DNA from 3 places in the Pseudoalteromonas sp. 68 DY56-GL68 genome. Region 1 is predicted to be linked to each of the others. Evidence: predicted binding sites of a transcription regulator. Region 1 holds the regulator's gene; each other region holds the start of a gene.
What was found. Region 1 encodes NrdR, which represses ribonucleotide reductase genes. Its sites were predicted from a motif close to AAACACNANATNTNGTGTTT; they were not measured.

Region 1 (11,093 bases):
TACTGATCATTGCCCGTGAATCAGGTCTTGAGTTAGAACTAAGCGATATTGAAGTTGAATCTGTTTTACCAAAAGGGTTTGCAGAAGGTGATTCTGTAGCGGACTTTATGGCAAAACTACCATCTCTTGATGCGCAGTTTAACGACCGCATTCAAAGTGCAGCAAGTGAAGGTAAAGTACTTCGTTATGTGGGCACTATTGAAAACGGTCAATGTAAAGTAGGCATTGAAGCCGTAGATAGTAGCCATGCTTTATACGATATCCGTGACGGTGAAAATGCACTGGCAATCTTAAGTCAATATTATCAACCACGCCCGTTTGTGATTCGTGGTTATGGCGCAGGTGCTGAAGTAACGGCCGCAGGCGTATTTGCTGATATCTTAAAAACGTTAACGCGGTAGGAGCAGGTCATGATCCGTGTATATGCACCCGCTTCAATCGGGAATTTTGCTGTCGGCTTTGATGCGTTAGGTGCTGCGCTGGCACCTATCGATGGCACCTTATTAGGTGATGTTGTCGAGGTGAGTGCCGCTGAGCAAGATACCTTTGTATGTTCAGGCGACTATGCTCATAAACTGCCTGCTAATGCTGAAGAAAACTTGGCTTATCAATGTTTAATTCATTTTAAAGAACACGTTGCGCCGACTATGCCAGCGGTAAAACTTGAGCTTAAAAAGAACTTACCAATTGGTTCTGGTTTAGGTTCAAGTGCGTGTTCTGTGGTGGCTGCGTTTGCAGCCCTTGATAAATTTGCTGAAACAAATTTATCTCAAGAGCAACTCATCGAGTTGATGGCTGATTTTGAAGCCATTGTTAGTGGCGGCCGTCATTACGATAACATCACGCCATGTTATTTAGGTGGTTTGCAATTAACTGGTGAACTTATTCCGAACAAGTCAATTTCGTTACCTGTTGATAATCAATGGTATTACGTAGCGGCTTTTCCAGGTTTTTCACTTAATACCGCAAAAGCGCGATCAGTACTGCCAAAGCAATTATCAATGCACGATAGTGTTGAGTTTGCACAGCGACTTTCTGCGTTTAGTAGCTTATTGCTAACTGGTCGCTTTGATGCAGCGCTATCCATTATGAGTGATGAAATAGCCGAGCCACATCGTGCTCCACTCATACAAGGCTTTGCAGAAGCTAAAAGTGCCTTACCAGAGCTTGGCGCAGAGATTGTCAGTATTTCGGGGGCGGGTCCAACATTATTTACCGTGTGTAAGAGCCTTGCAGCTGCTAAGCAGTGTGCAGCGTGGCTGAATGATAATTACATTAATGAGCAGGGCTTTTGCCATATCTGTCAACTAGATCAGCTTGGCACACGACAGCTTTAGAGAATTTAAGGAATAAACATGCAATTACATAATTTAAAAGATGAAACACAACAGGTGTCGTTTGTTGAAGCGGTAAAAACAGGGTTAGGGCGTAACCAAGGGGTGTTCTTCCCAGAAAGCCTAACGCCAATTCAAGACATTGATGCGTTACTAGATTTGGACTTTGTTAGCCGTAGCAGCAAGATTTTATCGCACCTAATTGGTGATGAGCTACCAGCAGATACCGTTGCTCAGATGGTGCAAAATGCCTTTAACTTTGATGTGAAATTAGTTGAAGTAGAAAAAGACATTTATTGCTTAGAGCTATTTCATGGTCCAACGCTTGCGTTTAAAGACTTTGGTGGCCGTTTTATGGCTGAATGTCTTGCGCAATTTAACCAAGGCGAAAAAGTCACGATTTTAACGGCTACATCAGGCGATACAGGAGCTGCGGTTGCCCATGCCTTTTACAACAAGCCAAATATTGATGTCGTGATCTTATACCCGAAAGGGAAAATATCACTGGCGCAGCAAAAGCTATTCACAACGTTAGGTAATAACATTCACTGCTATGCTGTTGATGGTAGCTTTGATGATTGTCAAAGCATGGTAAAACAAGCGTTTTTAGACGATGAAGTTAAACAAAAGCTAGGTCTAAACTCTGCTAACTCAATCAACATCAGTCGTTTAGTTGCACAGGTATGCTATTACTTTGAAGCCATTGCTCAATTACCTAAAGAGCAGCGTAGTAAAGCACATATCTCAGTACCAAGTGGTAACTTTGGTAATGTGTGCGCTGCGATGATTGGAGCAGTGCTTGGTATGCCGGTTGCTAAATTAAGCGCTACAACTAACCAAAACGACACTGTGCCACGTTTTTTACAAAACAAAGAGTGGTCGCCTAATGACACGCTTGAGTCGTTATCGAACGCAATGGATGTGAGTAAACCGAATAACTGGCCACGTGTTCAGTTTATGTTGGATAACAAATGGTTTAGCTATGATGATTTTTACTCAAGCTGTGTGGGTGAAGAAGAAACAAAAGAGGTGATGAAAAAAATTCATCAAACGGGTTACATTGCAGAGCCTCATACTGCAATTGCTTATCAAGGCTTGAAAGAAAATCTAGCAGACGGCAGCGCAGGTATCTTTTTAGCGACAGCACACCCAGCTAAATTTAAAGAAAGTGTTGAAGAAATTTTAGACATTGAACTGTCTATGCCGAAACCACTTGCTGATGCATTAGCAAAGCAATGTTTAGCTGAAGATATCAAGTTTGATTATCAATTGCTTCGCACTGAGCTACTCAGTAAACTCGCGTAATATCTATAAAAAAGAGCGGCTAAGTCGCTCTTTTTTATATTGCTTATTTTAATGAAGTAGTGAAAGGCTATGACGGTTTAAAACTCGCATAATGAGAATTACCAAAGAGGCGATACACAGTAACACACTGATAATTGAGATTATTTCGTTTTGTGTCCACTGAATTAAAGTGAACGCTGAAATGAATAAAATAAATGGTTTAAATTCATAGTAATAGTGAGATTTTGTTTGTTTTATTCTTTGGCTTGAGTGATCAGTTCTTCTGGCCTCAGAGCGCATACGCCACACATTAGCGCCCATTAAAAACAGTATTATACCGATTAAAGTTGGCACACTATCTTTGGCTAACGTAATACAACTCACCCCGAGAAAGAAGTACACATAAGGGACAACTTCGTAAATTGGTTTGGCTAACATGTCTCGCTATCATCCTTGATACTAACTAATACTATAAGATTAGTTGGTGTAAGCGGAAATACAAGTGTCAGCGGCCGCTTTTTTAATTTAGTGACATTTTAAAAATATATGTAATATTTTAAATTTATAAATTTTTGTTATGTATCAATAAAAAAATATCATTATTAAAACACTGTGAAATAAATTCAATCCCTGTTTAAATATGTTCATCATTACACGATAGGCAAAAGTGCGTTTTAAGCGTACAATATAGCCTTCAAAAAAACACCATACACGTTGCCTTAGGAGACCCCATGTTAGAACGTAGCATGAATATTTCGGATTTCGATCCAGAGTTATTTGCAGCCATCAATAAAGAGACGGCTCGTCAAGAAGAGCACATCGAACTGATCGCGTCTGAAAACTACTGTAGCCCACGCGTGCTTGAAGCACAGGGTTCTCAGCTAACGAACAAATATGCTGAAGGCTACCCAGGCAAACGTTACTATGGCGGTTGTGAGCACGTTGACGTTGTTGAGCAACTCGCTATTGACCGTGCAAACGAATTATTCGGCACTGACTACGCTAACGTTCAACCTCACGCAGGTTCACAAGCAAACGCAGCTGTTTTCCAAGCGCTTCTTCAGCCACACGATACTGTACTAGGTATGAGCTTAGCTCATGGTGGCCACTTAACTCACGGCTCACACGTTAACTTTTCTGGTAAAACGTACAATGCAATTCAATACGGCCTAAATGAAGAGACTGGCGAAATTGATTATGCTCAAGTTGAAGCACTGGCATTAGAGCACAAGCCAAAAATGATCATCGCTGGTTTCTCTGCATACTCTGGCGTTGTTGATTGGGCTAAATTCCGTGAAATCGCTGACAAAGTAGGTGCATACTTATTCGTAGATATGGCTCACGTTGCTGGTCTTATCGCTGCGGGTGTATACCCAAGCCCAATCCCTCACGCACACGTTGTTACTACAACAACTCACAAAACATTAGCGGGTCCTCGTGGCGGTCTAATCGTTTCTGCATGTGGTGATGAAGAGATTTACAAAAAGCTAAACAGCGCTGTATTCCCTGGCGGTCAAGGTGGCCCTTTATGTCACATCATCGCTGCTAAAGCGGTTGCTTTCAAAGAAGCATTACAACCAGAGTTTAAAACGTACCAAGCACAAGTTGTTAAGAACGCTCAAGCTATGGTTGAAGTACTGCAAGAGCGTGGCTACAAAGTTGTTTCTGGTAAAACAGACAACCACTTATTCCTTCTTGACCTAATCGATAAAGATATCACAGGTAAAGATGCTGACGCTGCACTAGGTAATGCAAACATCACAGTTAACAAAAACTCAGTACCAAACGACCCACGTTCACCGTTTGTAACGTCTGGTCTTCGTATTGGTTCTCCGGCGATTACTCGCCGTGGTTTCAAAGAAGCTGAGTCAAAAGAGCTTGCGGGCTGGATCTGTGACGTACTAGACAACATCAACGATGAGTCTGTACAAGCAGAAGTAAAAGAGAAAGTGAAAGCTATCTGTAAAAAATTACCAGTTTACGCTTAATTACTGGTTAAACCGTAATTAAGATAACAATAGCGTTGTTTTTTGCTATTATAAAGGCCGCTTACTAAGCGGCCTTTTTTTGTTTTTTATAAACGGAAGTTGAACCCTATGCATTGCCCTTTTTGCACCGCAAAAGATACCAAAGTAATTGATTCTCGACTTGTTGGCGGTGGTCACCAAGTGAGACGTCGACGTGAATGTAACGAATGCCATGAGCGCTTTACCACCTTTGAAGGCGCTGAGCTTGTGATGCCAAGAGTCATCAAGCAAGACGGTAGCCGCGAACCATTCAATGAAGACAAGTTACTCAATGGCTTGCATCGCGCTTTAGAGAAACGCCCTGTTAGCACTGAGCAGGTCGATGAAGTCGTTAACATCATTAAATCTCAACTTCGTGCCACCGGTGAGCGTGAGATCTCTAGCCATTTAATTGGTGAGTGCATCATGGAGTCACTGAAGAAACTCGACAAAGTGGCCTATGTGCGCTTTGCATCGGTTTATCGTTCATTTGAAGATATTCGCGAGTTTGGTGAAGAAATCGCTCGTTTAGGTGATTAATCATGTCGTTTACAGAGCTTGATACAGCTTATATGGCGCGTGCCATTGAGCTTGCTAAACAAGGTCGTTTTACTACGACGCCAAACCCGAATGTTGGCTGTGTTTTGGTTAAAGATGGCGAAATAGTCGGTGAAGGGTTTCATCAATTAGCAGGGCAGGGCCATGCTGAAGTGAATGCCTTGGCTGTAGCTGGCGACAACGCGAAAGGCGCCACTGCCTATGTGACTTTAGAGCCTTGTAGTCATTATGGACGCACTCCACCTTGTGCCGAAGGTTTAAAAGCAGCGGGTGTTAGCAAGGTGATTGCCGCTATGGTCGACCCAAACCCTGCGGTGAGTGGTCGCGGCCTACAAATTTTAGCCGACGCCGGTATTAGCGTTGCATCTGGTTTACTTGAACAACAAGCGCGCGATTTAAATAAAGGTTTTTTAAAGCGTATGGAATCAGGATTGCCATATGTGACTTGTAAAATGGCGTGTAGTTTAGATGGTAAAACTGCGCTAAGTAACGGCCAAAGTAAATGGATAACAGGCTCTAAAGCACGCCAAGACGTGCAAGCGTTTCGTGCCCAAAGTTGCGCGATACTCACTGGCGCAGATACGGTTATGACCGATAATGCAAAACTGAATGTTCGCATTGAAGAGCTTCCATTTATCATGCCAACCTCGCTGCCTTTACGCCAGCCGACCCGAGTCATTATTGATTCACAAAATAGGTTAACCCCAGAACTCGCTTTATTTAGCATTGAAAGTCCGGTGATTATTTTTACCACTTCGCTTGATAATCACACCAAGTGGCCTCACTTTGTTAAACACGAAGTGGTGCAAGCAAATAACAATAAAGTTGATTTATCGGCGGTTTTAAAGCGTCTTGCTGAACTACAATTTAATCATGTTTGGCTCGAAGCGGGTGCAACCCTTGCTGGGGTGTTCGCAGAGCAAGGTTTAATTGACGAATACATTGTTTATATTGCTCCTAAGTTAATAGGTGATTTGGGCAAAAGCTTACTAAACTTTGCAGAAGTCACCATGATGAGTGATATCACTGAGCTGACCTTTACTGATACAGTGATGATTGGTGACGACATCCGTATAACCGCGAAAAAAGCAAAGCAAGCCACATATATTGAAAATAAAGAGCAGCACTATGTTTACTGGAATAATTGAAGCAACAGGTAAAATTGTTGAACTAACACAAAAGCAAGGTGATCTAGCTATTCGTATCCAAAGCACTAATTTGGATATGAAAGACGTCAAGCTCGGTGACAGTATTGCCACCAACGGTGTGTGTTTAACGGTTGTCGCAAAATATAGCGATGGTTTTAGTGCTGACTTATCAAACGAAACAATCAGCTTAACTGGATTTGCACATTACAAAAAAGGCCAAACAGTTAATCTCGAAAAAGCCATGCAACCACTTTCTCGCTTAGGTGGGCACTTGGTATCAGGCCATGTTGATGGTATTGCGACGGTAGAAAGTATTAGTCCTAACGCTCGTGCAACAGAGTATTGGCTAAGTACCAACAGCGATTTAATGAAATACATTCCGTACAAAGGTTCGGTATGTATTGATGGTATTAGCTTAACGGTTAACGAAGTCGAGCAAAATCGCTTTAAGTTGACGATTGTTCCACACACCGCTGAGCAAACAACGATTGCAGAATTTCAGGTGGGTACTCAGGTGAACTTAGAAGTTGACCAGATTGCTCGCTACTTAGAGCGCCTAATAAAAGGGGCTGAACAACCTTCCCGTTCAGACATATCAATGAGCTTGCTAGCACAAGCTGGCTTTATTAAATAAGCACGGATAGGTCAAATTAATCATACTCTCATGGGCACATTATGAATTTACACAGCGCGCAAGAAATTATCGATGACATTAAAGCCGGTAAAATGGTTATTTTAATGGACGATGAAGACAGAGAAAATGAAGGCGATTTAATCATCGCAGCAGAACATATTAGTGCTGATGCCATCAACTTTATGGCAACACACGGCCGTGGTTTAATTTGTTTAACCATGACACAAGAGCGTTGTCAGCAGTTAGAATTACCACTTATGGTCAAAAATAACGGTGCTGCCTTTTCAACTAATTTCACTATGTCGATTGAAGCGGCGAAAGGTGTAACAACCGGCATTTCGGCGGCCGACCGTGCACGCACAGTGCAAGCGGCTATTGCTAAAGGTGCCGTGCCTAGCGATATCGTTCAACCAGGGCATATTTTTCCGATTATGGCGCAGCCAGGTGGCGTGTTAACACGTGCAGGTCATACTGAAGCAGGTTGTGATTTAGCGCGTTTAGCGGGTCTTGAACCTTCATCAGTGATTGTTGAAATTTTAAATGCAGATGGCACCATGGCACGTCGCCCTGATCTTGAAGTATTTGCGAAAGAGCATGACTTAAAGATTGGCACCATTGCGGATTTAATCGAGTACAGAAACCTAAACGAAACCACCATTGAGCGCGTTGCTAAATGTAAACTGCCAACCGATCACGGTGAGTTTGATTTAGTGACCTACAAAGACACTATTGATGGTCAACTTCATTATGTTTTACAAAAAGGTGACGTATCTAAAGATGAGCCAACGTTAGTACGTGTTCACTTACAAAGTACGTTTAATGATATTTTGCTCTCAGATCGCAATGCTGACCGTAGTTGGGGTTTATCTGATGCAATGGCTTATATTGCTAAACATGATGGTGTATTAGTAATTTTAGGTAAACAAGAGTCAACCGAAGAGCTTGAAGCAACAGTAAAAGCATTTGCCGCTGAAGATGCGGGTGAAAATGTCAGTCATCGTAAATTCCAAGGTACATCGCGTACGGTGGGGGTCGGTTCTCAGATCCTAGCTGATTTAGGTATTGAAAAGATGCGTTTAATGAGCCGTCCGAAAAAGTACCATGCGTTATCTGGTTTCCACTTAGAGGTGGTTGACTACGTTGAGCCGCAGTCTTAATTAACTAGGCTACTTTTATATTTTTGTGGTATTATGCGCCGTAATTTTTGCGCAATCGCAACCGCTTAAACTTATTTTTTAGGGTTATTAAATGAAAATTATTGAAGGTAACAAATACGCACCAGGCAAAAAATTTGCCATTGTCATTTCTCGTTTTAATGACTTTATTGGTAGTAGCCTATTAGCAGGTGCTGTTGATGAGCTTAAACGCACAGGTGGCGTATCTGACGACGACATTACTGTTGTTTACGTACCAGGTGCCGTTGAATTACCTTTAGCAGCGAAACGCGTTGCAGCAAAGAAAGAACACGATGCAATCATCGCTTTAGGCGTAGTGATCAGAGGTGGTACACCACACTTTGATTTAGTCGCTGGCGAATCAAACAAAGGTCTTGCGCAAGTATCTCTTGAGTACGATATCCCGGTTGCATTTGGCGTATTAACCACTGAAAGCATTGAGCAAGCAATTGAGCGCGCAGGTACCAAAATGGGTAATAAAGGCGGCGAAGCTGCTTTAGGTGCGCTTGAAATGGTTAATGTGTTAGACAAAATTTAAGTTTAAGGAATCTCTGTGAAACCAGCAGCAAGACGTAAAGCACGTATCTTAGCACTTCAAGCCGTATACTCTTGGCAGTTAAGCGGTAACCCAATTGCTGATATTGAACAGCAAATGTTAATTGAAAATGATGTGACTAAAATCGACGTCGAATATTTCAAAGACCTAGCACGCGGTGTTGTTGTTAACTGTAAGCAATTAGATGAAATCGTTGCACCACATTTAGCACGCCCAGCTGATGAGTTAGACATGGTCGAAAAAGCAATTTTACGTCTGTCTGGCTACGAGCTGAAATTCCGTGAAGACGTACCTTACAAAGTAGCCATCAATGAAGGCATTGAGCTTGCGAAGATGTTTGGTGCTGAAGACAGCCATAAATTTGTTAACGGTGTACTTGATAAAGCAGTGAAAGAGCTGCGCAAGTAATCAACCCCGTAAAGGAGAGCCGGCTTGGGCCGGCTTTTTTGTGTATGAAGGAATTTGAATTAATCAATCGTTACTTTAAAGGTCGCGGCATTATTCGTCGTGATGTAAACCTTGGAATTGGTGACGATTGTGCGTTAGTGACCGTGCCTGAAAACTGCCAACTGGCAGTAACAACAGACACCTTAGTTGCGGGTGTACACTTTTTTGATGATATATCACCACGTGCTCTTGGGCACCGTGCTTTAGCCGTTAATTTAAGTGATTTGGCTGCTATGGGCGCTGAACCTACGTGGGTTTCGGTTGGTTTAACATTGCCAGAAGCTAATATAGAGTGGCTTGAACAGTTCACCGAAGGCATGCATGAGATTGCGGAGTACTTCAATGTGCAGATCATTGGCGGTGACACTACACAAGGCCCTTTAACGATTACCATTTGTGCTAAAGGCATTGTACCTGAAGGCAAAGCGTTGCGTCGTAGTGGCGCTAAAGTGGGTGATTGGATTTATGTAACCGGTCCACTAGGGGATGCTGGCGTAGCCATTGAAGCCCGTAAGCAAGGCCTTGATATTGCCCCTGAACATTTAAGCTATTTAAATAATCGCCTCGATTACCCGACCCCCCGTGTGGCTGCAGGGCAAGTTCTACGCGGTGCAGCCTCATCGGCCATTGATATTTCTGATGGCTTACTGGCAGATTTAGGCCATATTTTAGCGCTATCGCAAGTTAGTGCTGTGATTAATGTTGATAAAGTGCCTGTGTCAGATGCATTAAATTCGTCGATCCCACGTAGAGAGCAATTTGATTACATTCTAAATTACGGTGACGACTACGAGTTGTTGTTTACTGTGCCTGAAAGTAATAAAAGCATGGTAGATATGAAACTACGCCAGTACGGTGTTGAAGCGAGTTGTGTTGGGCAAATTAAAAGTGGCGAGGGCGAGATTGAGCTATTACTTGATGGTGAAAAATTTAACTATCAAGGTAAGGGCTTTCAGCACTTTACGAAGGAGCCAGTTTGAGCAATAACCGTTTATTCAACTTAAAACGCCCACACCAGTTTTTTGGTTTGGGTTTTGGTTTAGGTCTTGCACCTAAAGCACCAGGCACCTTTGGGACCTTTGTTGCCTTGCCATTTATTTTCACCACTATGTATTTTCCGCTGTGGTTACAGATTGTGTTTGCAATTGTGATCAGCGTGTTTGGTATTTGGGCCTGTGGTAAAACAGCCGATGACTTAGGGGTACATGATCATCCAGCCATTGTTTGGGATGAAGTTGCTGGTTATTATATCACCATGATGGGTGCCGCATTAAGTTGGCAGTCACTATTGGTTGGTTTTTTATTGTTCCGCTTTTTTGATATTGCTAAACCAGGCCCTATCCGAATTTTAGATAGACGTTTACACGGTGGCTTGGGCATCATGGCTGATGATATTTTAGCAGGTATATTTTCATTAATTTGTGTTCAAGCCTTGTTTAAAGCAGGCTATTTACCTTTTTAAACGATGAGTTAGGTGTTACTTGGTGGCAAGTATATGATGCGATTTATAATTCTCTGTTTGTTGATGCTTTGCAGCACGTCTGCATTTGCGTCTATTACCGACTACGTCGTTAAACAGTGGAATATCCAAAATGGCTTGCCCTCACAATCTTTAAAAAGTATTGCTCAAGATGAGCAAGGCTATATGTGGCTAGGCACACAGTTTGGCCTAAGCCGCTTTGATGGAAACACCTTTACTAACTTCAATACACAAAATAGCGATTTTCTACCTAGTAATGGTATTAATAAGCTATTGGTAGATAGCACTGGGTTACTTTGGGTTGGTACCAAAAATGGTTTGGTAACACTTGACCCTAAAACTATGATGTCGCAAACCTTTAACGTAAAAGGGCCTGTTCGCGATATTCTTGAAGACTCAAAAGGCAGTATTTGGATTGCAGCCAATGGCCTTTATTTCGTAGCACGTAATCAGGTTACATTAAATCAAAAT
Region 2 (11,093 bases), on a different contig from region 1:
TTATCCAACTCTTTCCAAGCAGCATCTACATCGACAATTTCATTAACATATTTAATGACTTCGCCATCTAATTGTGAAGCATATAAGCATAAGTACTGGGCAGCTTTGTCTTGTTGAAAATACGAAAATAGCTGGCCACCATCTTTTTGCATTTTTCGCTTTTCTTTCTCAAACTCTTCGCCCCAAGTTTTACATTCGATCATAAGATAAGCTTTATCGTCTTTATCCAAAACGAGGATATCCAGCTTGCCTTTTTCTTTACGCCCCATTGGCCATTTGTGCTCTAAAGATAACTTATCAGGGGCGTACCCTTTTTCAATAATCCTATTGATCGCTTCTAAAACAACGAAGTTTTCACTACTTTCAAAGTTACTAGTAGTCTGATCACCAACTTTTATTTTTGTGCCGTAATCAATTTTTTCTTTTTTAAAATCAACCTTAATTACGTAGTTGTCATGTTCAAGATAATTTTTGAAATGAATATCGTCGGAGCCTTCTTGTGGCTTAAACCCCAAAAGAGATACTAGTTTTTGAATGTCTTTTTTTGTTATTTTCATATTCTTACTGCTTACGACATCTGGTAGTTATGTCAATCGTTCCATCGTTAAATTTATGCAGTAAGTTTATCAATCCTCATTAGTAATGTCTGTATACCTTGGTCACTTTAGTACGGTACAAGTGAAGAAAAGCAGCCAACTTGGCTGCTTTAGCTATGAAATACTATAAGAATGTGTGGCAGATAATTTTCAGCAGCACCTGCCAGACTACCCCACCCGATATTAGTGAGTTATCAACAGTTGTCGAACATCAGCAAGGCTTAGGGACAACAAACTGTATGGGTTTATCATGCTCAATTTTTTTAACGCTAACGCTTAAAACACAGTGTTTGATAGTACACTTTCAAGTAAAGAGAAGATTGACAGAAATAACCGCTTCTTTTATCGTGAACATTGAATACTAACTTGCGAATGGAGTCGGCACGGTAAGCCGATTTGGTACTGAGCGTGGTACTGGGGTTGAGTTGGTGAAATCATTATGTAACTGACTTATATAGAAAAGTAAGTCCCTATTCCTGTCTGAATTGCAGAATATAGAATAGAAGATCATTAATCTTTACACAGTGTTATAAACCTTCATTTACCGTCATGTAACTATCAAATAGGGTCATGACGGTAACTCCAAACCTTCTAGAACCTTTGTAAACTTTCAGTTTCCTTCAATTTTAAAAATCGAAATACAAGTCATTTGGCGAGTCAGCCATTTTCCACTTTGCTAACCCATGTTCTAGTCGCTTAATTCGAAAAGTTTAGAATTGATTTTCTAATACTCGAAAAGTCGATATTAGTCTACGAGCTTTTAAAAACATGACTGAAACTTTCTTGTCAGGCCTTAGCCTTTAACCTTTAAATTGAGCGATACTAAACAAATGGGTCTAATAAGTCTTCGTCAAACACTAAACCTTTGAGGTTGTTACTTTGGATAATATTTTTAAACTCATCAGTACAATAAACTTTTTGAGCGCCTTCCAGCTTAGACTTAAATAATAACTTATTTTGTATATTATCTTGCTCAAAGGTAAGTAACTCTAAACCGTCTTCAAAGCCATCTTCGTATTTGGTTAAACACATGTCTTTTTGCTCTTGTCCGAAGGTAAGCAAATTGAATAACACCATACTATCGCCTTCTGCTTTAACAGGCAGAAACTCTCCAAAATTTGCTAAGCGCTCTTTTAATAACTCATATACTGGCATCTTCATTATTAAAAAATGACCTAAGCGCGATATGTCATAGTCTTGCTTTTTAGCTTTACCAAAATACTCAAAGTTTAACCCCTCGGGCCATAGGTGACTAAATTCGATATTATTTAGCGAGGATGACATAAACATTTTTAATACAGTATCTGTATCAAGGTCGTTATTTTTTGAAATTGTTTCTGAGAGCTCAACAATATCAAGGTCGATCACGTCGTATGTGTAAGCTTCGTTTTTAATTTGATATACAGTCACTATAAAGCCTTCCAGTTTTCATCTTTTGGTGCAAGTAAACCTGCAGGCACAGTACCTGTTTTTATTTAACTTTAACAGTTACCCATTTTTATCAATTCAAGTGGAGATCTGAGTGATCACTAAACTACCTTATTAAACTTTAAAATATGAGTATATGAACGTTAAGGAGAAGAAACGTGTTTGAAAACTTCGCTTTATACTAAGTAATCGTCGTCGATTCATCGCATTATCAGATGTACTGAAAGCTAAAGCCAGTAAAAACAAATTTAAAATGGCATTGTTTTATTCAACGAGAGCTAGAGATATTTGGGAAGCTATACATAAGATAACGTATATAAATAAATGGAATTACTATACATGTTATGTAGGTTATGTATAATTTTCTGAATAATTTATACATAACAACACTGGCATGTATAAAAAAGGATAAAAATTATCTATGTCTACTAATATTAAGCTTTTACCGCTTGTAAATATTGAGCAATGGGAAACCCGTGCTGTTTTAAAAAAAGCCGCCACCGCCCATCGACATCTAGCTGAATTGAAAGGCATCGCAGCTAGCATACCTAACGAAGCTATATTGATTAATACGCTCTCTTTACAAGAAGCAAAAGACAGTTCTGAAGTAGAAAACATCGTAACTACACACGATGAACTCTATAAAGCAAACCTTTTTGAAGAAGCGGTGACTAACCCCGCTACAAAAGAAGTACAAGATTATGCCGTCGCTTTAAAGCAAGGGTTCGAAACCGCGCGTAAAAGCAAACTTATTCGTCTTGATGATATACTCGCAATACAAAAAAACCTAGAACATAACAATGCGGGTCTACGAAAGCTACCTGGTACTGACCTAAAAAATGCACGTACTGGTGAAGTGGTTTACACCCCCCCACAACACGCCGATGAAATTACAAAGCTGATGGATAACCTTGTGCAGTTTATCAATAACGATGAACTATGCGATGCTGACCCATTGGTGAAAATGGCCATTATTCATCACCAGTTTGAGAGCATTCACCCGTTTTACGATGGCAACGGCCGTACGGGGCGTATTTTAAATATTTTATATTTAGTCACCAAAGATTTACTGAATTTACCCGTGCTTTACTTAAGCCGATTTGTAATTCAGAACAAGGCTGATTACTACGCTAACTTACAGGCCGTGCGCGACACTGGCAATTGGGAGCCTTGGTTAGAGTTTATGCTTGATGGTGTCATTGATACTGCACAAAACACTATTTCACTTATCACCGCCATGAAAACCCTTATGGCAGAAGTAAAACACGGTATTAGAGAGCAGCTTCCTAAAATTTACAGCCAAGATTTACTCAACAACCTATTTAACCACCCCTACACCAAAATAGACTTTATTGTTGAAGAACTCGGTGTAACTCGTATTACCGCCACCAAGTATTTAGAACAGTTGGTAGATCATGGCTTTTTGACCAAACAAAAAGTAGGCCGTGCTAATTACTACATTAACGAGCCCTTGTGCACCTTACTAATCGCACACGGTTAGGCCTCTATTACTAATTTTGAGAGCATCATGCCTAATAACAACATCGTACATTAGCAAAGTTCAATACTGAGCGAGAAATAAAAACAAAGAAAAAACACGAACTAAAAAAGTTAAATAGTAAAGTCGTAAAAGTAGGCACTTACTATGGTGATACTTAGTTTTTGTCTTAGACACAGAACTAAAAAACCAACTACCTTATATTTAGGGTGGCGGTAATAAAACAGGTAAATAACAATGGCAATCAGTGAATTTGAAATTAAACACATTGAGAAGGTAGTAGGCGAAGCACTCGAGAAACACCGCCCACCTGTGAATGTTCGTAATGAATTTGACATTGGTTTTCGCATCGAAAATCAGTCGGTGTATATCTATGAACGTCACCAAAACTGGCGTGATAAAACTCAATATATCGACACTGAGAATGCCAAGTTGACATGGGTGAAGACTCAAAAGCAGTGGAAAATTTTTTGGATGAAGCGCGACTTAAAATGGCACGGCTACGACCCTACCCCAGTAGCTAAAAATATAGAGTCAGCTATGCAGGTTGTAATGAGTGACCAATATGGCTGCTTCTGGGGTTAGCTCACCGGCAACTTTCTTTTAAATTTATAAAGCTTACAGTCGCGAGTATTTGATAGTCACCTCAAAAACGATTACCAAATACTCACTTTCTTATCTACTTCTATCCATTTAGGGTAATTTCATTTCAAAGTTTGCTTATTTAGATTAGAAGCACCCATTTTACGGTTCAAGGCTTTTAACTATGTCACTTTTAGACAAACCAATTGGTGAACTTGCAGCGACTATTCCTGGTGCCACGCGTTTATTTGATGAAAATAAGCTAGATTATTGCTTTAACGGGCAACAAACTCTAAGGCAGACTTTAAAGAGTATCAACTTTGACCATGACTCATTTTTATCACAGCTTGATGCATTAGATCTGCAAAAAGAGTTGGCTAATCATTTAATGTGGGGTGCTCAACCTACAGCTTCACTTATTACGCACATTATTGACAATTTTCACGAAAAACATAGGCAACAGTTTCCTGAATTAATTCAGCTCATAAAGAAGATTACGCTCAATCATTCTGATCACCCAGAACTTCCAAAAGAACTGGAATCACACCTTGTTTCGATGGAGTTTGAGCTTCAAGAACATATGATGAAAGAAGAAGAAATTCTATTCCCACTGCTTATGAACGGCTTTTATCCTGCGGGGCCTATTTCAGTTATGGAGGCTGAACATTTAGAGCATGCTAAAGCATTAGAGAAACTCGCTGATATTACACATCAGTTCACACCGCCTGATGGGGTATGTAGCTCGTGGCAAGCGTTGTATGTTGGTGTAGAGCAACTTTATTATGACTTAAAAGAGCATATACACTTAGAAAACAATATTTTATTTATCGAACAATAAAGCTCCTCAGCAATAAGCGCTTCAATTGAAGCGCTTTAATTTATGCCGACTTTCTGTTTGCGACGCTATTTTTAGTTCGATGATAATGCCTTAAAGTATGCTCCTTACGGCGTCCTTGGCTAAAGGCCGATACTCTTTTTAAATAACCAATCACTCGTGTCCCATAATCAATATCGATTGATCCACAATTTGAACAACGTTGATTCGAGCGCTTATCTATGTGTTCACAGTCATTACAAATTGTGATGCGTACGTTAATGCAGAAATAATTACACCCCGTTTTAGCGGCAATATTCAATAACTTTAAGTATTGATGCACATCTAAGTGCTCATCTAAGTTTAAATGCAGTGCTGAGCCACCGTCCAGATACTCCACCATTTCACTACCATGTAGAATAAACTTATCGAGATGATTAATCGTTTCATCTTCTACAATATAAAAATAGCTGTTATAACAATCACGTGGAACTTCATAACCCTCTTTTAAATCCCACTTCGCATTTTTAACACCTAAGTTCTCAGCAGGAACAAACTCTGTATTAAATAAGTATCCGGTTTCCTTTGTTGCAGCTCGATTAGCTTGATAAATAATTTTAAGTTGCTCCTTAACCCAGCTTTTATATGCATCGCCTGTATTTATTTGTAATCCTAAATATTGGGCTGCTTCAACTAAACCATTAATGCCCACTGTTAAAAACTGTTTTTTGAACGAGATAAATCCTGCATCATAAACTGGCAACATCCCTGCTTGAAAATACTCTTCCATTAAAGTTCTATAAGCTATTTGATACTTATGAATTTTCTCGACTTCTGCTTTTAAGTCACGATTATCCTGAACTAAACGATTCATATTTAAAGTGATGACATTGATTGAGCCTGTAGCAACCCCGCCCGCTCCAAGGCTATATGAAAAACTGTGATCATTAATTTCATTTCTGAGTCTGCAGCAAGATGCTAAAGAGTCAGGGTTTTCAGATTGATATATAAAGAATGACCCACCTTCACTCAGATTTTTTGCACACATTAACGCAAACTCTTTATCTTTAGGTGCTTCATTTTCTACAAGCATTGCAGCTGTAACAACGGGGAATGTTAAAATAGCTTTACTGCGCTCATCATTAAACCAGTCCAAGAAGAACTGTTGTAAGCCTTTTACGGTCGGCCAGTTAGCAGGCGTTGCATCTGGAAAGACAAAATGACCAAACATTGCATTAAAGTACTCAACATCGTACAAAGAGATGTTCCAAAATACACTTTGATAACCTCTTGCTGCAGCAGGTTGGTTTAGTGCATAAACCACATGTTGAAGATGATTTTTAATAGCGTGTGGGTGAGTCGTTAAGTAATTATCGCCATAATCCTTTCGGGCAAAATAATCGAAATACATTAAGAACTCGACCGTGGCAACTGCCCCTGCAAATTGTGCACTAATAGCAAAAACCAAATTAACAAAGCTACCGCAGAATGATTCTAAATGCTTAGGAGCTTTTGACTCTCCACCTAGTTTAGTTAAGCCATCCAGCAAAAAAGGATACATAGTAATTGATGTGCAATATGGCTTTAAGCTAGTTTCATCGTGAACATAGATTTCATGGTTTTCTATTTGCCTAATGTACTCTTGGCTCAACTGTTCGCCATAAAGCTCTTTTATTTTGCCAGCAACTTGTGAACGATTAACTTGAATAAAGTAGTCTTTCATAATTTCAGACTCCAGTGTTGCTACATTCTTTAATGTCACATTGGCGTTTGCATCCACTGTAGAGCCATCAGCAGCATTTGTTGCCTGCGTATAGTTTTGTATGAAATGCATTTTTTCTTTTAACTGTTCTAAGGTAAGTAAAGACATCTTGTTATCCTTTTAAAAATAATGAGTTAAGTAATCTTCCGCTAGCAACTTCAATATACTTTTGGTTAGTGGTACGACTTGCAAGCCCACCATACTCGGGAATATAAGGGCCTGTTTTTAAGTAAGTAAGCTCGGCTTTCAAGCTATGAGATACGTCGTCTAGCCCCGTATACAAGCAGGTTGCTAGCCCCTGTTGTTTAGCTATTTTTAAGTAACTAATTAAACAACGCTCTTGCCACTCACCACCGAAGAAAACAATGCATGTTATTAATTGTCTATAGCGTGCGATCCAAGCCTCAAAACGTGCCTTAGTTAAGTCTTCTCCTTGTTTTGGATCCCATGTATCAACACTGTGGCAACCACGGCATTTAAGAGGACAGCCCGTACAGATAAAACCAAGAGCCACCTCATTAGGCACTTCTTGAAAACAAATCTGTGGCTTTAGCACCTTAAACATAAAACACCATATATTGTGTTAAAAATAAAATCTTAATCAATATATAGTATTTGAGGTATTTAATGCCAATTCGTTTATTGATCTAAATCAATAAATCACACGGTCAATTTACACACAAAATAGGTAGTTATAATTTATTACTAAGCCTTGGTTTAACTCGAGCAAGAACTACCTACTAAGGAGGAGTTATCTTTAGCTATGGCTTTGTTAAAGTGCCCATAAATAAATGAACAGTGAGACAGGTATGACAACAAAAATTGGTATTTTAACCGTGAGTGATCGCGCTAGCCGCGGGCAATATGATGATTTATCAGGGCCAAGTATTGTTGAAGCATTAAATAGCTATCTAAGCTCGCCGTGGCAAGCTTGCTATCAACTTGTAGAAGATGAGCAACCTTTAATAGAAAATGCATTATGTAACCTTGCAGATAACGAAAAATGCGCTCTGATCATTACAACAGGTGGAACAGGTCCGGCAAAACGTGATGTGACCCCAGAAGCGACAGAAGCTGTATGTGACAAAATGATGCCAGGTTTTGGTGAGTTAATGCGCCTAGAAAGCTTAAAATACGTGCCAACGGCGATACTCTCTCGACAAACAGCGGGGATCAGAGACAGTTCGTTGATTATCAATTTACCGGGTAAGCCAAAAGCAATTCGTCAATGCCTTGATGCCGTTTTCCCAGCTATTCCCTATTGTATTGATTTACTTGAGGGGCCTTATTTGGAATGTGATGACTCTGTCATTCAGGTTTTTAGACCTAAGGGCTAAAACCACACTATATAAATGAGAAAAGCCAGCATAATGTTATGCTGGCTTTTAAATGGATTAATGTTTATTTATGTGAGACATCAATTAATTCAACGGTGCCATCTTCTCTTACTTCAGCTATTTGCCCTCTTGGTTCATCCATAAAGAACAAAGTGACAAAACCAATCATAGCTGTCCCTGCAATGACATAGAAAAAGGTTGCGTAATCGACTAATGATAAAACGGTTAAAAACGTTACGGCTCCTACATTACCATACGCTCCTGTCATACCTGCTATTTGTCCCGTTAAGCGACGTTTTATTAAGGGAACAACAGCAAAGACAGCTCCTTCACCCGACTGAACAAAGAACGAGCATGCCATAGCTGTAACAACGGCAAGCCATAACGGCCACTGTGCATTAACCATCCCCATTAGAAAATAACCAGCAGCAAGGCCCGCTGTTAAGATCAACAATGTTGTTCTTCGACCAAATTTATCAGAAATAAAACCACCCGCAGGGCGAGACATTAAGTTCATAAATGCGTAAGCACCAGCAACCATCCCTGCCATAACAGGATCCAGCGAAAAAGTATCAGCAAAGAAGAGTGGCAACATTGAAACAACCGCTAATTCTGAACCAAAATTAGTAAAGTAAAGAATATCTAACACGGCCACCTGCTTAAAACTATAACGATGTAGCTCTGGCACTTCTTGCTCGAATACGTTTTTATTCACTGCCCATACTTTTTTAACTTCAAATAAATAGAGTACAACCAATGCACCATAAATAAAGTTAACAATGTTTGCATCTAGCATACCGACACCGCTCGGTGAGAGCTTCCAAGTTAACAAAGCCAGCGCTGCATACATTGGAATTTTCATGATTAAAAGTAGAAAAAAATCACCTTTTGATGTGACTTCCATTGCCCCCAAGTTTTTTGGCCTAAAGTAGGTTGAGCCTTTAGGTGTATTAGTCACGTTAGCATAAAAAATAAATCCAAATATAAGGCTAAGAAGCCCCGTCACACCTATTGCATAACGCCAGCCATCATCACCACCAAAAATTAATGCAAGGGTAGGAAGTGAAAAAGCCGCAGCCGCTGACCCAAAATTCCCCCATCCCCCATAAATGCCTTCTGCGGTACCTAACTCATGATGTGGGAACCATTCAGATACCATACGAATGCCAATAACAAAACCAGCACCAATAAAACCAAGTAGAAAGCGTGCAATAGCAGCTTGTAAAAAGCTATCTGCAAAAGCAAACATAAAACAAGGTATCGAGCTGATAACCAACAAGCATGAATAAACTAATCGTGGACCATATTTATCTGTTAGCATGCCAATGATCACCCGAGCAGGGATCGTTAACGCCACATTCAAAATAAGTAAGGTTTTAACTTGTTCGGTTGTTAGACCTAATGTTGTTTTTACCGCTTGCAATAAGGGGGCAAAATTAAACCAAACAAAAAAGGTAATAAAAAATGCGAGCCAGCTTAGATGTAATACTTTCATTTTTCCGCGAAAAGAAAAAATATTAAATTTTTCACTTGCCATTGTCTTCTCCAAAGATAGGGTTACTGACATCATTTTCGGTTGGCAAGATTAAAAAGAATTGATGCAAATCAATGAATAACAGTTACTTTAAGGTGAACAAAAACAGACCTACTCCCTTATTTTTTCTGCCTTGAAGCGCGATCTCTTTACCCACCTATACTCACTACCCATTTAGGAGGAGCTTTATACCTACAGCGCAAAAAACTGAATAAAAGTAGATAGGTTTTATTAATCATCAAAAAAAGCCTCCGAAGAGGCTTTTGAATTGCAGGGTACAGTAGTCAGTTAAAAATAAAGGCTAGAACTTATGAGTTAACATAACCCATAACTTATCAGTATCTGTTGCAAACTCATCCGCATTGTAGTGCGCATACTTGAATAATAGATTGCAGTCCTTCGATACTGGGTACAGTGCTGTTACATCAAGCTCATCACCAAAGTCAGTATTTTGTTCGTCACTTTCAAAACGGTGATACGTCGCTGATAGTTTCACTTTGGCTAATTCACCATTAATCCCAAAATAAAGATCTGCAATACCTACATTAGGCGTATTCAGGAACTTATCTGCAAAACCCTGAAACTTATGCCCTGTTGCCAAAGGTGTGGTAAAACTGATGCCATTATCAGAGCCCAGCAATTCATAACCCAACTTCCAACCTACCTGATTAACCTTGCCTTTAAACTCAGCTAAAAAGTAGTCTGCATCAAATGACTGAGGGTTGTCAGCATAGTCTTGCTGCATGGCATAACTCAAAGTGTAAGAAAGTGACTCTGAAAACTGTCCCGTAGCGCGCAGGCCAATTGTTTGTGTTGAAATAGTGAGTGCATTATCAAAATCATAAAGATATGCAAAAACACTCATATTAAATTCTGGCCTGACTTGAAATAACGCATTACCAAAATGTAGCTTTCCATGTAAATCACTGCTTGAACTATCTTCACCAAAAATACGATTAACATTATATATATAGCTATAATCAAACTTTATTGAAGATGTCGGCTTATAAATGACTCGATACCCATCAAATGTTTGCTCGTTTTGACGCCAAGCAACTCCCCCTACAAATCGCTGGTCATCTAAGTTAATACGTTGTCTGCCAGCAGTAATTTGCCACTGTTCATTTTTAAATTGTAAGCTTGCTTGATTTACTTCGGTTCCTTTTGGATCAGCCACAACAGGGTGATCTAATTTTCCGTTCACAATGCTATTGTAGTTGTCGTTACCTAGCTGCGTGACATTATCAAACTCTAACAGAGCTGAAACCCCTTTTAAGGTGGCTGTTTTATAATTAAAGCGCGTTAATAATGTTGAAGCATGAGCTCGTTCAGCTAATCCATCTTGCTCAACATTTTCGTATCTATAACGCAACATCCCCTGCACTTGGCCATTCTTTAACATGCTCTGAATACCATCACTCTCAACGGCGTTTACGTGCGTACTTAAACCGACTGTTACTAACGATGCTAAAATTGATAATTGTGTTTTCATGTCATTACCTTGCTATGCATTTAAGTTGCGCTTAGCTTACATCTGCCCCT
Region 3 (11,093 bases), on a different contig from region 1:
TGCGGCTTCTTGTGTCGCGCCTTTTGACCACACACCGTTTTCACAATAAACAGCGGTTTTATCATTAAGGTGAAGGTTAAGCGGAACTGCGCTGAATTGACCACGACCACCGCCGTGCATAAATAACACTTCAAATTCATCGCTAATATTCATTAAACGACGCAGGCTAGCTTCACATTTAGCAGTGAGCTCTATGAAATCACTACTGCGATGGCTGATTTCCATCACAGATACACCTAAACCTTGCCAATCTATAAATTCTTTTTGTGCTTTTTGCATAACTGCTGGCGGCAGCATTGCCGGTCCTGCACAAAAATTATATTTAGTCATTACTTTGCCTCATTCCAGTAATTATAGTGCTAATAAAAAAAGCGGCCGAAGCCGCTTTTTAAATCAATGTTATTCTGAAGGTGGGTTATCACCCGTTTCTTCAGGATTTGTATCGACTACTTCAACGGCCTCGCCTTCGATGGCTTCAAGCTCATCAACTTCGATTTCTTCGATACGTTGTAAACCAACTACTTGCTCTTCGTCAATAGTTCGTATCAAAATAACGCCCTGAGTATTACGACCAACCGTAGAAACCTCGTTTACACGGGTACGTACTAAGGTACCGCGATTCGAGATAATCATGATTTCGTCGTTGTCGTCAACTTGTACTGCACCAACCACAGCGCCATTACGCTCGCTTACTTTGATTGATACAACACCTTGTGTTGCACGGCTCTTAGATGGGTAATCTTCAAGTGCAGTACGCTTACCATAACCGTTTTCTGTCACAGTGAGGATTGCACCATCTGACTTAGGTACGATTAACGACACAACGCGTTGATCGTCTGCCATCTTGATACCACGAACACCTGTTGCTGTACGACCCATTGGACGTACACCTTTGAAGCGGATTTCTGGGTTACCGTTTTCGTCTAGAACTGGGTTACCGTTTTCATCAACGACAGCTGATTCTTCCGCTTCTTTAAAGCGAACAACTTTACCCGCATCAGTGAATAGCATGATTTCATTCGTGCCATCAGTGATATCAACACCAATTAGGCTATCGCCTTCATTTAGGTTCACAGCGATGATACCGCTCGCACGTTGACGGCTGTATGCTGTAAGTGGTGTTTTCTTAACTGTACCAAATGCAGTCGCCATGAAGATGTATTTATCTTCTTCGTACTCACGTACCGGTAAGATAGCAGTAATACGTTCATCAGCTTCAAGTGGTAATAAGTTAACAATTGGCTTACCACGCGCTGCACGGCTTGCAAGTGGTAACTGATATACTTTAAGCCAATACAAGCGACCTGCCGTTGAGAAACACAGAATTGTATCGTGTGTGTTAGCAACTAATAGACGTTCAATGAAGTCTTCATCTTTCATCTTCGTTGCTGACTTACCTTTACCACCACGACGCTGTGCTTCGTAGTCAGATAATGGTTGATACTTAACATAACCTTCGTGAGAAAGCGTTACTACCACGTCTTCTTCATTAATTAGGTCTTCAAGGCTAATATCGTGAGCTGCTGCACTGATTTCAGTACGACGTTCGTCACCATATTGCTCTTTAATTTCTACTAGCTCATCGCGGATAACTTCCATTAAGCGCTCTGGGCTTGAAAGAATGTGTAAAAGCTCGGCAATTAGATCAAGGAGTGTTTGGTACTCGTCTAAGATCTTCTCATGCTCAAGACCCGTTAGCTTGTGTAAACGTAGGTCTAGAATTGCTTGTGCTTGTTGCTCAGATAAATAGTATTGACCGTCACGGATACCTAAATCATCAGCTAACCAATCAGGACGTGCAACGTTATCTTCACCTGCTTTTTCAAGCATTGCTTTAACAGTACCCAACTCCCAAGAACGTGCTGTTAATGCAGCTTTTGCTTCTGCTGGTGTTGGTGACTTACGAATCAGTTCGATAATCGGATCGATATTCGCAAGAGCAATCGCTAAGCCTTCAAGCGTGTGAGCACGATCACGGGCTTTACGTAAATCAAATACGGTACGACGTGTAACAACTTCACGGCGGTGTACGATAAACGCTTCAAGCATTTCTTTAAGGTTAAAGCACTTAGGTTGGTTGTTATCTAGTGCAACCATGTTCATACCAAACACAGTTTGTAACTGAGTTTGTGCATAAAGGTTGTTTAAGATTACTTCACCAACATCACCACGTTTGATTTCGATAACGATACGCATACCGTCTTTATCTGATTCATCACGTAGTGCGCTAATACCTTCAATCTTCTTATCTTTAACAAGCTCAGCGATCTTTTCGATAAGACGCGCTTTGTTAACTTGATAAGGGATTTCGTGAACGATGATTGTTTCACGACCGGTTTTTTCGTCAACTTCGATTTCAGCACGAGCACGGATATATACTTTACCACGACCGGTTAAGTACGCTTGCTCAATGCCTTTTTTACCATTGATAATCGCCGCAGTCGGGAAATCAGGACCTGGGATATATTCAATAAGGTCAGCAATTGACATATCAGGGTTTTGAATAAGCGCTAAACAACCATTGATAACTTCTGTTAAGTTATGAGGCGGAATGTTTGTTGCCATACCAACCGCGATACCTGAAGAACCGTTCACTAATAAGTTAGGTACTTTTGTAGGTAATACGTCAGGAATTTGCTCAGTACCGTCGTAGTTAGGTACGTAATCAACCGTTTCTTTTTCTAAGTCAGCTAATAATTCATGTGACATTTTCGCCATACGGACTTCCGTATAACGCATTGCTGCCGCAGAGTCACCATCAACAGAACCAAAGTTACCTTGGCCGTCAACAAGCATATAGCGTAATGAGAAAGGCTGCGCCATACGAACGATGGTGTCATATACCGCGCTGTCGCCATGTGGGTGGTACTTACCGATTACATCACCAACAACACGTGCTGATTTCTTGTAAGGTTTATTCCAATCATTATTGAGTTCGTTCATTGCGAATAAAACACGGCGGTGAACTGGCTTTAAGCCGTCACGTACGTCTGGCAATGCACGTCCTACGATTACACTCATCGCATAATCAAGGTAGGAATTTTTTAATTCATCTTCAATATTGACTGGCAGAATTTCATTGGCGAGATCAGTCATTTGATTTCACATTCCTTCAGTATTGACTCATAAAGAGGCAAAGCGCCGTCTTCAGAGCTTTAGTTATTATTTCCAGACCATGCTATCACAATTTATTTAGATTTACAGGCGCTAAATCTTTGCGATTTATTAATTTACCCCTATATAATGGCCTCAGATTGACGAGGAAGTTTTTTATGACCGAACATCAAAATGTAGATAATGCAGAAATTGCAAAGTTTGAAGCCATCGCAGAACGTTGGTGGGATCGCGACGGAGAGTTCAAACCTCTTCATGAAATAAATCCTCTTCGCTTGGATTTTGTTGCCGATAAAGTGGGCGGCTTATTTGATAAGGAAACCTTAGATGTTGGCTGTGGTGGCGGCATTTTAAGTGAAAGCATGGCACGTATGGGCGCAAAAGTGACAGGCATCGATATGGGTCAAGAGCCTTTAACCGTTGCCAAACTACACAGTTTGGAAACCGGCGTGCCCGTTGATTATATTAAAGTACCCGCAGAAGAGTTTGCGGCTGAGCACCCTGCTCGCTTTGATGTGATCACCTGTATGGAAATGCTGGAGCATGTTCCAGATCCTGCTTCTATTATTCGTGCTGTAGCAGAACTTGCCAAACCAGGTGCTGATGTATTCTTTTCAACATTAAATAAAACCCCGAAAGCATACTTATTTGCCATTGTTGGCGCTGAAAAGCTTTTAAAAATGGTTCCCGAAGGTACTCATGACCACAAGAAGTTTATAAAACCTGCACAACTTATTGCGTGGGCAGAGGAAGCGGGGTTAAAAGTAAGAGCCAGTACAGGCCTTACCTATAATCCGTTTTCTAAGCAGTACAGCTTAAATGATGATGTCAGTGTTAATTACATTCTTCACTTTGAGAAACTAGCCTGATGAGTGGTGTACAAACACCCTCTATCGATTTTGATGCCTTTATCTTTGATTTAGATGGCACACTACTCGATACCGCAGATGACTTAGGTGGCGCATTAAACCGTGTGTTAGCAGATGCCAATGTGGCGCCTGTTGCTGAGCATGTTTATCGCCCCGCTGCTTCTAATGGTGCAAATGCATTATTAGAAGTAGGCTTTGGTGATAAATGGCCCGAACTTGAACAGCTCGCCTTGCGCCAGCAGCTTCTTGACTACTACGCCGCAGATATTGCTGTGCACAGTAAATGTTTTAAGGGTATAGAGCAGCTCTTAGTTGCACTTGAACAAAAAGACATTAAATGGGGCATTATGACTAATAAACCAAGTTTTTTAACAGAGCCCTTAGTCAAAGCAATCCCTTCTTTAAGTAATGCTATGGCTGTGGTGAGTGGAGATACACTAGACGTGGCTAAGCCATCTCCAGATCCACTACTGCACACTGCTGAGATCCTCAATGTTGATCCCAGTCGTTGTTTGTATATAGGGGATGCAGAGCGCGACATCCAAGCGGCAAAAGCAGCCAATATGTATAGTGCTACTGCTTTATGGGGCTATATACCCAGTGTTGATGCTGCTCTGGATTGGCAAGCTGATTTCAATTGGCATTCGCCTATTGATGGATTTAACCATATATAGTGCTATATTTAAATTTAGATACTATATATTGTGATCGGTTTGAGTTTTGAGCATTCTTTGACGATAAAAAAAACAGTCAAAATTTATTTTTAAAAACGGTAAATTTTCTAGATCTTGAGTTGATTTTTACAAATTTCATCATCAATGAATGGTCAAAGGTTAATGCTCACTAACACAATGTGCTTATCCAGTAGTTATCCACAAATAGGGGCATTTCTGTCCCTTGCAAATGATCGCAGACCACACTATCTTGTGATCTGCAATTTAAAGAACACCAGATATTGTGGCTAAATGTTATTCAATTCACACAATCTAGTGTTTAATAATAAAAATTATACTGAAGAATAAATTTTCACTAAAAATATAATTTCCCAAGGAATACAGGCAAGACTATGAACCAACAGCTATCTGTAAGCAAACGTGACGGCCGTAAAGAGTCACTTGATCTAGATAAGATCCATCGCGTGATCGCTTGGGCCGCCGAAGGTCTAAATAACGTGTCTGTCTCGCAAGTTGAATTAAAATCACATATTCAATTTTACGATGGAATTCGTACCGATGACATTCATGAAACTATCATCAAAGCGGCAGCTGATCAGATCTCTAAAGATACGCCTGACTACCAATACCTTGCTGCTCGATTAGCTGTATTCCATTTACGTAAAAAAGCGTACGGCCAATTTGAGCCACCACGCTTATATGATCACATCACGAAATTAGTTGAAGACAAACGTTATGATCAACACTTACTTGTTGATTATACCGAGCAAGAAATCGATGAGTTAGATTCTTATATTGATCACAACCGCGACTTAAACTTCAGCTATGCTGCTGTAAAACAGCTAGAAGGGAAATATTTGGTTCAAAACCGTGTTACTGGTGAAATTTACGAAAGTGCACAGTTTTTATATATCTTAGTTGCTGCAAGCTTATTCTCTGATTATCCAAAAGAGACGCGTCTTGACTACATCAAGCGCTTTTATGATGCAGTATCTACATTCAAGATTTCGTTACCAACACCAATCATGGCCGGTGTGCGTACGCCTACGCGCCAGTTCAGCTCATGTGTACTTATCGAGTGTGGTGATAGCCTAGATTCTATTAATGCGACATCGTCTGCGATTGTTAAGTATGTTTCACAACGTGCAGGGATTGGTATTAATGCGGGTCGCATTCGTGCGCTTGGCAGCCCAATCCGCAACGGTGAAGCGTACCACACAGGTTGTATCCCGTTTTATAAGCATTTCCAAACAGCGGTTAAAAGCTGTTCACAAGGTGGTGTACGCGGCGGTGCAGCAACCCTATTCTACCCATTATGGCACTTAGAAGTTGAAAACTTATTAGTTCTTAAGAACAACCGTGGTGTTGACGATAACCGTGTTCGTCACCTTGACTACGGTGTACAGTTCAACAAATTAATGTACAGCCGTTTAATTAAAGATGATTACATCACTTTATTTAGCCCATCAGATGTACCTGGTCTATATGACGCATTCTTTGAAGATCAAACGAAGTTTGATGAGCTATACATCAAGTACGAGCAAGATGAGTCAATTCGCAAAAAACGTATTAAAGCGATTGAGTTATTCTCAATGTTTGCACAAGAGCGTGCAAGCACAGGTCGTATCTACTTACAAAATGTTGACCACTGTAATACACACAGCCCGTTCATTTCGACTGTGGCACCAATTCGTCAATCTAACCTATGTTTAGAAATTGCATTACCAACTAAGCCACTTAGCAATGTAATGGATGAAGAAGGTGAAATTGCACTGTGTACCTTGTCTGCGTTTAACTTAGGTGCAATTGAATCACTTGATGAATTAGAAGAGCTTGCTGAACTTGCGGTTCGTGCGCTTGATAACTTACTTGATTTCCAAGACTACCCTGTTCCAGCAGCAAAAAACGCGACTATGGGTCGTCGTACGTTAGGTATCGGTGTAATTAACTTTGCTTACTACTTAGCGAAAAATGGCAAGCGTTACTCAGACGGCAGTGCAAATGCGCTGACTCACAAAACATTTGAAGCAATTCAATATTACCTAATGAAAGCGTCAAATGAATTAGCGAAAGAACGTGGTGCATGTCCGAAATTTAACGAGACTACGTATTCTCAAGGCATTATGCCAACAGATACTTATAAGCGTGACTTAGATCAGTTCTGTGAAGAGCCACTTCACTTAGACTGGGATTCATTACGTGCCAGCATTAAAGAGCATGGTATGCGTAACTCGACGCTGTCTGCACTAATGCCTTCAGAGACATCATCGCAAATCTCTAATGCAACAAATGGTATTGAACCACCACGTGGTCATATCAGTGTTAAAGCAAGTAAAGATGGTATCTTAAAGCAAGTTGTTCCTGATTATGAAAATCTGAAAGATAACTACGAGCTACTGTGGGATATTCCTTCAAACGATGGTTACTTACAACTTGTTGGTATTATGCAAAAATTCGTTGACCAAACGATCTCTGCAAACACGAACTATGATCCATCTAAGTACGAAGGCGGTAAAGTACCTATGAAGGTGCTATTAAAAGATTTACTAACTGCGTATAAACTCGGTGTTAAAACCCTGTACTATCACAACACCCGTGACGGTGCATCTGACTCTCAAGATGAGTTGACACCTGAGGTTGAAGATGACAGTTGTGCAGGCGGCGCTTGTAAAATCTAATTAAATTAATAACATAACAAAGGCGGGCTCATTAGCCCGCTTTGTCCTGACTGTTTTTTGAGAAATCACTATGTCATATACAACTTTTAGTCGAAACCATAATAACCAATTACAAGAACCGATGTTTTTCGGCCAAACGGTAAACGTGTCACGTTACGATCAACAAAAGTACCCTATTTTCGAAAAGCTAATCGAAAAACAATTATCGTTTTTCTGGCGCCCAGAAGAGGTTGACGTAAGTAAAGATCGCTTAGATTTCCAAGCGCTTCCTGATCATGAAAAGCACATTTTCTTGAGTAACCTAAAATATCAAACACTACTTGATAGTGTGCAAGGTCGCTCTCCAAATGTTGCCTTACTGCCGATTGTATCAATCCCTGAGCTTGAAACATGGATCGAAACATGGGCATTCAGCGAGACTATTCACAGCCGTTCTTATACGCATATTATTCGTAACGTAACGCAATCTCCTGAGCTTATCTTCGATGATATTGTAAGCAATGAAAAAATCAGTGAGCGTGCTGATGCGGTTACTAAATACTATGATGACTTAATCAACATGGTATCGCTATATAATTTATATGGTGAAGGTAAGCATGTTATTAATGGGAAAGAAATTAAAGTAAGCTTATTTGATCTTAAAAAGCAGCTTTATCTTGCTATGATGTCGGTAAACATCTTAGAAGCCATTCGTTTTTACGTAAGTTTTGCGTGTTCATTTGCTTTTGCTGAGCGTGAATTAATGGAAGGTAATGCGAAAATCATCAAGCTAATCGCCCGTGATGAAGCACTGCACTTGTCTGGCACGCAGCACATTCTGAACATTATGCAAGATGGTAAGGACGACCCAGAAATGGCGATCGTTGCTGCACAATGCCGCGAAGAAGCGATCCAAATGTTTGTCGAAGCTGCTGAGCAAGAAAAAGATTGGGCAGAATACCTGTTCAAAGATGGTTCTATGATTGGTCTTAACAAAGATATCCTATGCCAATACGTTGAATACATTACTAATGCACGTATGACTGCGGTAGGCTTACCTGCTCAGTTTGAAAGTAAGAGCAATCCTATCCCTTGGATCAACTCTTGGTTGGTATCAGACAATGTACAAGTTGCCCCTCAAGAAGCTGAAATTAGCTCTTATTTAGTTGGTCAAATCGACTCTCAAGTTGATGCATCTGACTTTGGTGACTTCGACCTGTAATGAGCACTAACACCACTGCACAGGTTATCCTTGCAGGAACAGACAGCCAGAATGTAGAGTTTGATTCTGGCTGTTCATCTCTCCTTGAATGCCTAGAACAACAAAAAATAGATGTCCCCTACCAATGCCGAGAAGGTTACTGCGGTGCATGCCGTGCGAAATTAGTTGAAGGGAGCGTCAAGTATAATCAAGAGCCGCTTGCTTTTGTGCGAGAAGGCGAAGTTTTACTATGTTGCAGTAAGCCCAATGGTAAGATAACCATTGAGCTTTAATGCCACACTAATTGCTTACTCTGATAAAAACCAAGCTTATCTGCAACACTGATTGCATGCTCATCAATAGTGACATCCCACTGTAGGTTTTTAGTTAGGTGCGACGCTAAATCATCGATAAATTGATGATCGAAGGCAATCAAATGTCCATTGCTGATCAGGTCAAGTGAATGCTGATATTCATTCAGCCAATCACCATCCAATGTTGTCACTACCCATAATTCATCCACCCTTTTCGCCATTTTACTGAGAGTGGGAAAATCGGGTTCATCAACGGCTAACCAAGTTATATAGTGCTCATCTAATGCTTTGATAGCAACATCAGGCTCTGAACGATCTGATTTTGCATTAAGCACAGCATCCTCATTATATGAAAATACACAATAACTTAATAATTTAAGAACAAAGTGCTGGTAGCTTTCTGAGCGCTCGCACGCAGTAGTAAATACCGTAGAATGATTACGGTGCTGGCGTAAGTCAGCAATACTAAATTGTGCCTTGAATACCCTATTTTTATCAGACATAGCTATAAACCTTTACACGAGTAAGGTGTATTGAGTATAGCGGATGTATGGTAAATAGCGACAAAACAAAAGTTATACTATAACGTCATTGTTTTACCATAAATGAGGTGTTATATTATATCAAGATTATTAATAATAAACTCAGAAGTAGGAACGATGAATAAACTTACAGTACTTTCAAGTGCCGTTGCAGCAGCTTTATTTTCACATTCAAGCTTTGCAGCTGTTATCTCAGGTCAAGTTCTAGACGATAAGCAACAACCCATTGCAAATGCCGAAATTCATGTTCACGGTAAATCACAAACAGTGGTAACGGACAAATCAGGTCAATTTAAAATTGATGTAGATAACAAAGGCCAACTCCACATAAGTAAAGACAACTACATTGATAAACGTATAGAAGTTTCTGGTGACAGCCAATCAGTTGTCGTCAATCTAACACCGACGTCAGTTGAAACTGTTGTTGTTTATGCGTCAGCCCTACATAAAAATAGTTTAGAGATGATCTCACCGGTTAATGTACTTGCTGGTGATAATTTAAAAAACAAAGCCAAGCCAACTTTAGGTGAAACACTAAAAGGCTTACCTGGTGTGAATGCGAGCTATTTTGGCCCAGTTTCATCAAGCCCAATTATTCGTGGCTTAGATGGTCCACGTGTAAAAATCACTCAAAATGGTCTTGATAGCAGCGATGCCTCACGTATTGGCCCAGATCACGCCACATCTAACGACAGCTTAGCTGCTGAACAAATCGAAGTACTTCGTGGCCCTGCTACCCTACTTTATGGCTCAGGCGCGATTGGTGGTGTGGTGAACGTTGTTGATAACCGTATTCCTACCGATAACATCGAGTCTTTAACCGGTGCTGCTCAATACACTCACGATACAGTATCAAATACCAATACCTACGCCGCTAAGTTAGAAACGGGTAATAACGGATTTAATTTCCATTTTGACGGAACTAAGCGTAAAGGCCACGATTATGAAACACCTACTTTCGAGCTTCCTGAAGAGCACGAAGAACATGAAGGTGAAGAGCATGAAGAGCACGAAACAGCTAACAGCGTAGAAAACACATTTATCGACAGCGAAACTCTAAATTTTGGTACTAGCTATGTAGGTGAACATTTAACGGTAGGCATGTCCTATGGTCGTATTGAAACTGACTATGGTATTCCAGCTCATGAACACCATCATCATGAACATGACGAGCATGAAGAAGGTGAGCATCATGAAGGTGAAGAAGAGCACGAAGAATCAGTATTTGCACGCTTAGAACAAGACCGTTGGCAAGGTTACATGAGCTATGCATTGCACGATAACTGGATCGAAAATATTACGCTTCGTGTCGGTTACACTGATTATCAACATGCTGAAATTGAAGGTGGAGAAATCGGCACTGTTTTTCATAACGAAACAACAGAAGCACGTGCAACCGTTGAGCATACATTAGGACAATGGCATGGCATAGCAGGCTATCACTTTTATGAGTCAGATTATGATGCAGACGGTGAAGAAGCCTTTACCCCTGCCAGTACCACAACTTCAAACGCATTATTTTTACTCGAAGAAAGTCAATTTGGTGACGTTACGGTTGAGCTCGGTGCACGAATCGAAGATTACAAAATTGACTCTGATGTCACCATGAGTGAACACCATCACGATCATGAAGATGACCACGAGGAAGAAACACACGAAGAAGCTGAAATTATCAGCTACAGCGAAGATTTCACTAACCTTAGCTTATCTGCAGGTGCGATT

Region 2: the regulator NrdR is predicted to act here: its motif matches at 7,247-7,266, upstream of nrdG (anaerobic ribonucleoside-triphosphate reductase activating protein).
Region 3: the regulator NrdR is predicted to act here: its motif matches at 4,927-4,946, upstream of nrdA (class 1a ribonucleoside-diphosphate reductase subunit alpha).

The regions. Positions count from the first base shown of each region.
Region 1 is NZ_JAOCZL010000008.1:15,279-26,371, reverse strand. Features, by position in the region: gene thrA (bifunctional aspartate kinase/homoserine dehydrogenase I) at 1-401, shown strand, start outside; gene thrB (homoserine kinase) at 411-1,337, shown strand; gene thrC (threonine synthase) at 1,356-2,639, shown strand; gene NYF15_RS05445 (hypothetical protein) at 2,688-3,056, opposite strand; gene glyA (serine hydroxymethyltransferase) at 3,350-4,606, shown strand; gene nrdR (transcriptional regulator NrdR) at 4,715-5,164, shown strand; gene ribD (bifunctional diaminohydroxyphosphoribosylaminopyrimidine deaminase/5-amino-6-(5-phosphoribosylamino)uracil reductase RibD) at 5,167-6,330, shown strand; gene NYF15_RS05425 (riboflavin synthase) at 6,311-6,964, shown strand; gene ribBA (bifunctional 3,4-dihydroxy-2-butanone-4-phosphate synthase/GTP cyclohydrolase II) at 7,006-8,121, shown strand; gene ribE (6,7-dimethyl-8-ribityllumazine synthase) at 8,213-8,677, shown strand; gene nusB (transcription antitermination factor NusB) at 8,693-9,103, shown strand; gene thiL (thiamine-phosphate kinase) at 9,148-10,122, shown strand; gene NYF15_RS05400 (phosphatidylglycerophosphatase A) at 10,119-10,604, shown strand; gene NYF15_RS05395 (ligand-binding sensor domain-containing diguanylate cyclase) at 10,638-11,093, shown strand, end outside.
Region 2 is NZ_JAOCZL010000022.1:7,054-18,146, forward strand. Features, by position in the region: gene NYF15_RS17165 (N-6 DNA methylase) at 1-557, opposite strand, end outside; gene NYF15_RS17170 (hypothetical protein) at 1,419-2,006, opposite strand; gene NYF15_RS17175 (Fic family protein) at 2,446-3,525, shown strand; gene NYF15_RS17180 (DUF3024 domain-containing protein) at 3,760-4,107, shown strand; gene NYF15_RS17185 (DUF542 domain-containing protein) at 4,289-4,942, shown strand; gene nrdD (anaerobic ribonucleoside-triphosphate reductase) at 4,983-6,788, opposite strand; gene nrdG (anaerobic ribonucleoside-triphosphate reductase activating protein) at 6,793-7,245, opposite strand; gene mog (molybdopterin adenylyltransferase) at 7,490-8,017, shown strand; gene NYF15_RS17205 (NarK family nitrate/nitrite MFS transporter) at 8,082-9,554, opposite strand; gene NYF15_RS17210 (alginate export family protein) at 9,853-11,043, opposite strand.
Region 3 is NZ_JAOCZL010000021.1:362,445-373,537, forward strand. Features, by position in the region: gene serC (3-phosphoserine/phosphohydroxythreonine transaminase) at 1-330, opposite strand, end outside; gene gyrA (DNA topoisomerase (ATP-hydrolyzing) subunit A) at 400-3,096, opposite strand; gene ubiG (bifunctional 2-polyprenyl-6-hydroxyphenol methylase/3-demethylubiquinol 3-O-methyltransferase UbiG) at 3,273-3,983, shown strand; gene NYF15_RS16130 (HAD family hydrolase) at 3,983-4,657, shown strand; gene nrdA (class 1a ribonucleoside-diphosphate reductase subunit alpha) at 5,050-7,335, shown strand; gene nrdB (class Ia ribonucleoside-diphosphate reductase subunit beta) at 7,406-8,536, shown strand; gene yfaE (class I ribonucleotide reductase maintenance protein YfaE) at 8,536-8,808, shown strand; gene NYF15_RS16150 (YaeQ family protein) at 8,805-9,332, opposite strand; gene NYF15_RS16155 (TonB-dependent receptor) at 9,489-11,093, shown strand, end outside.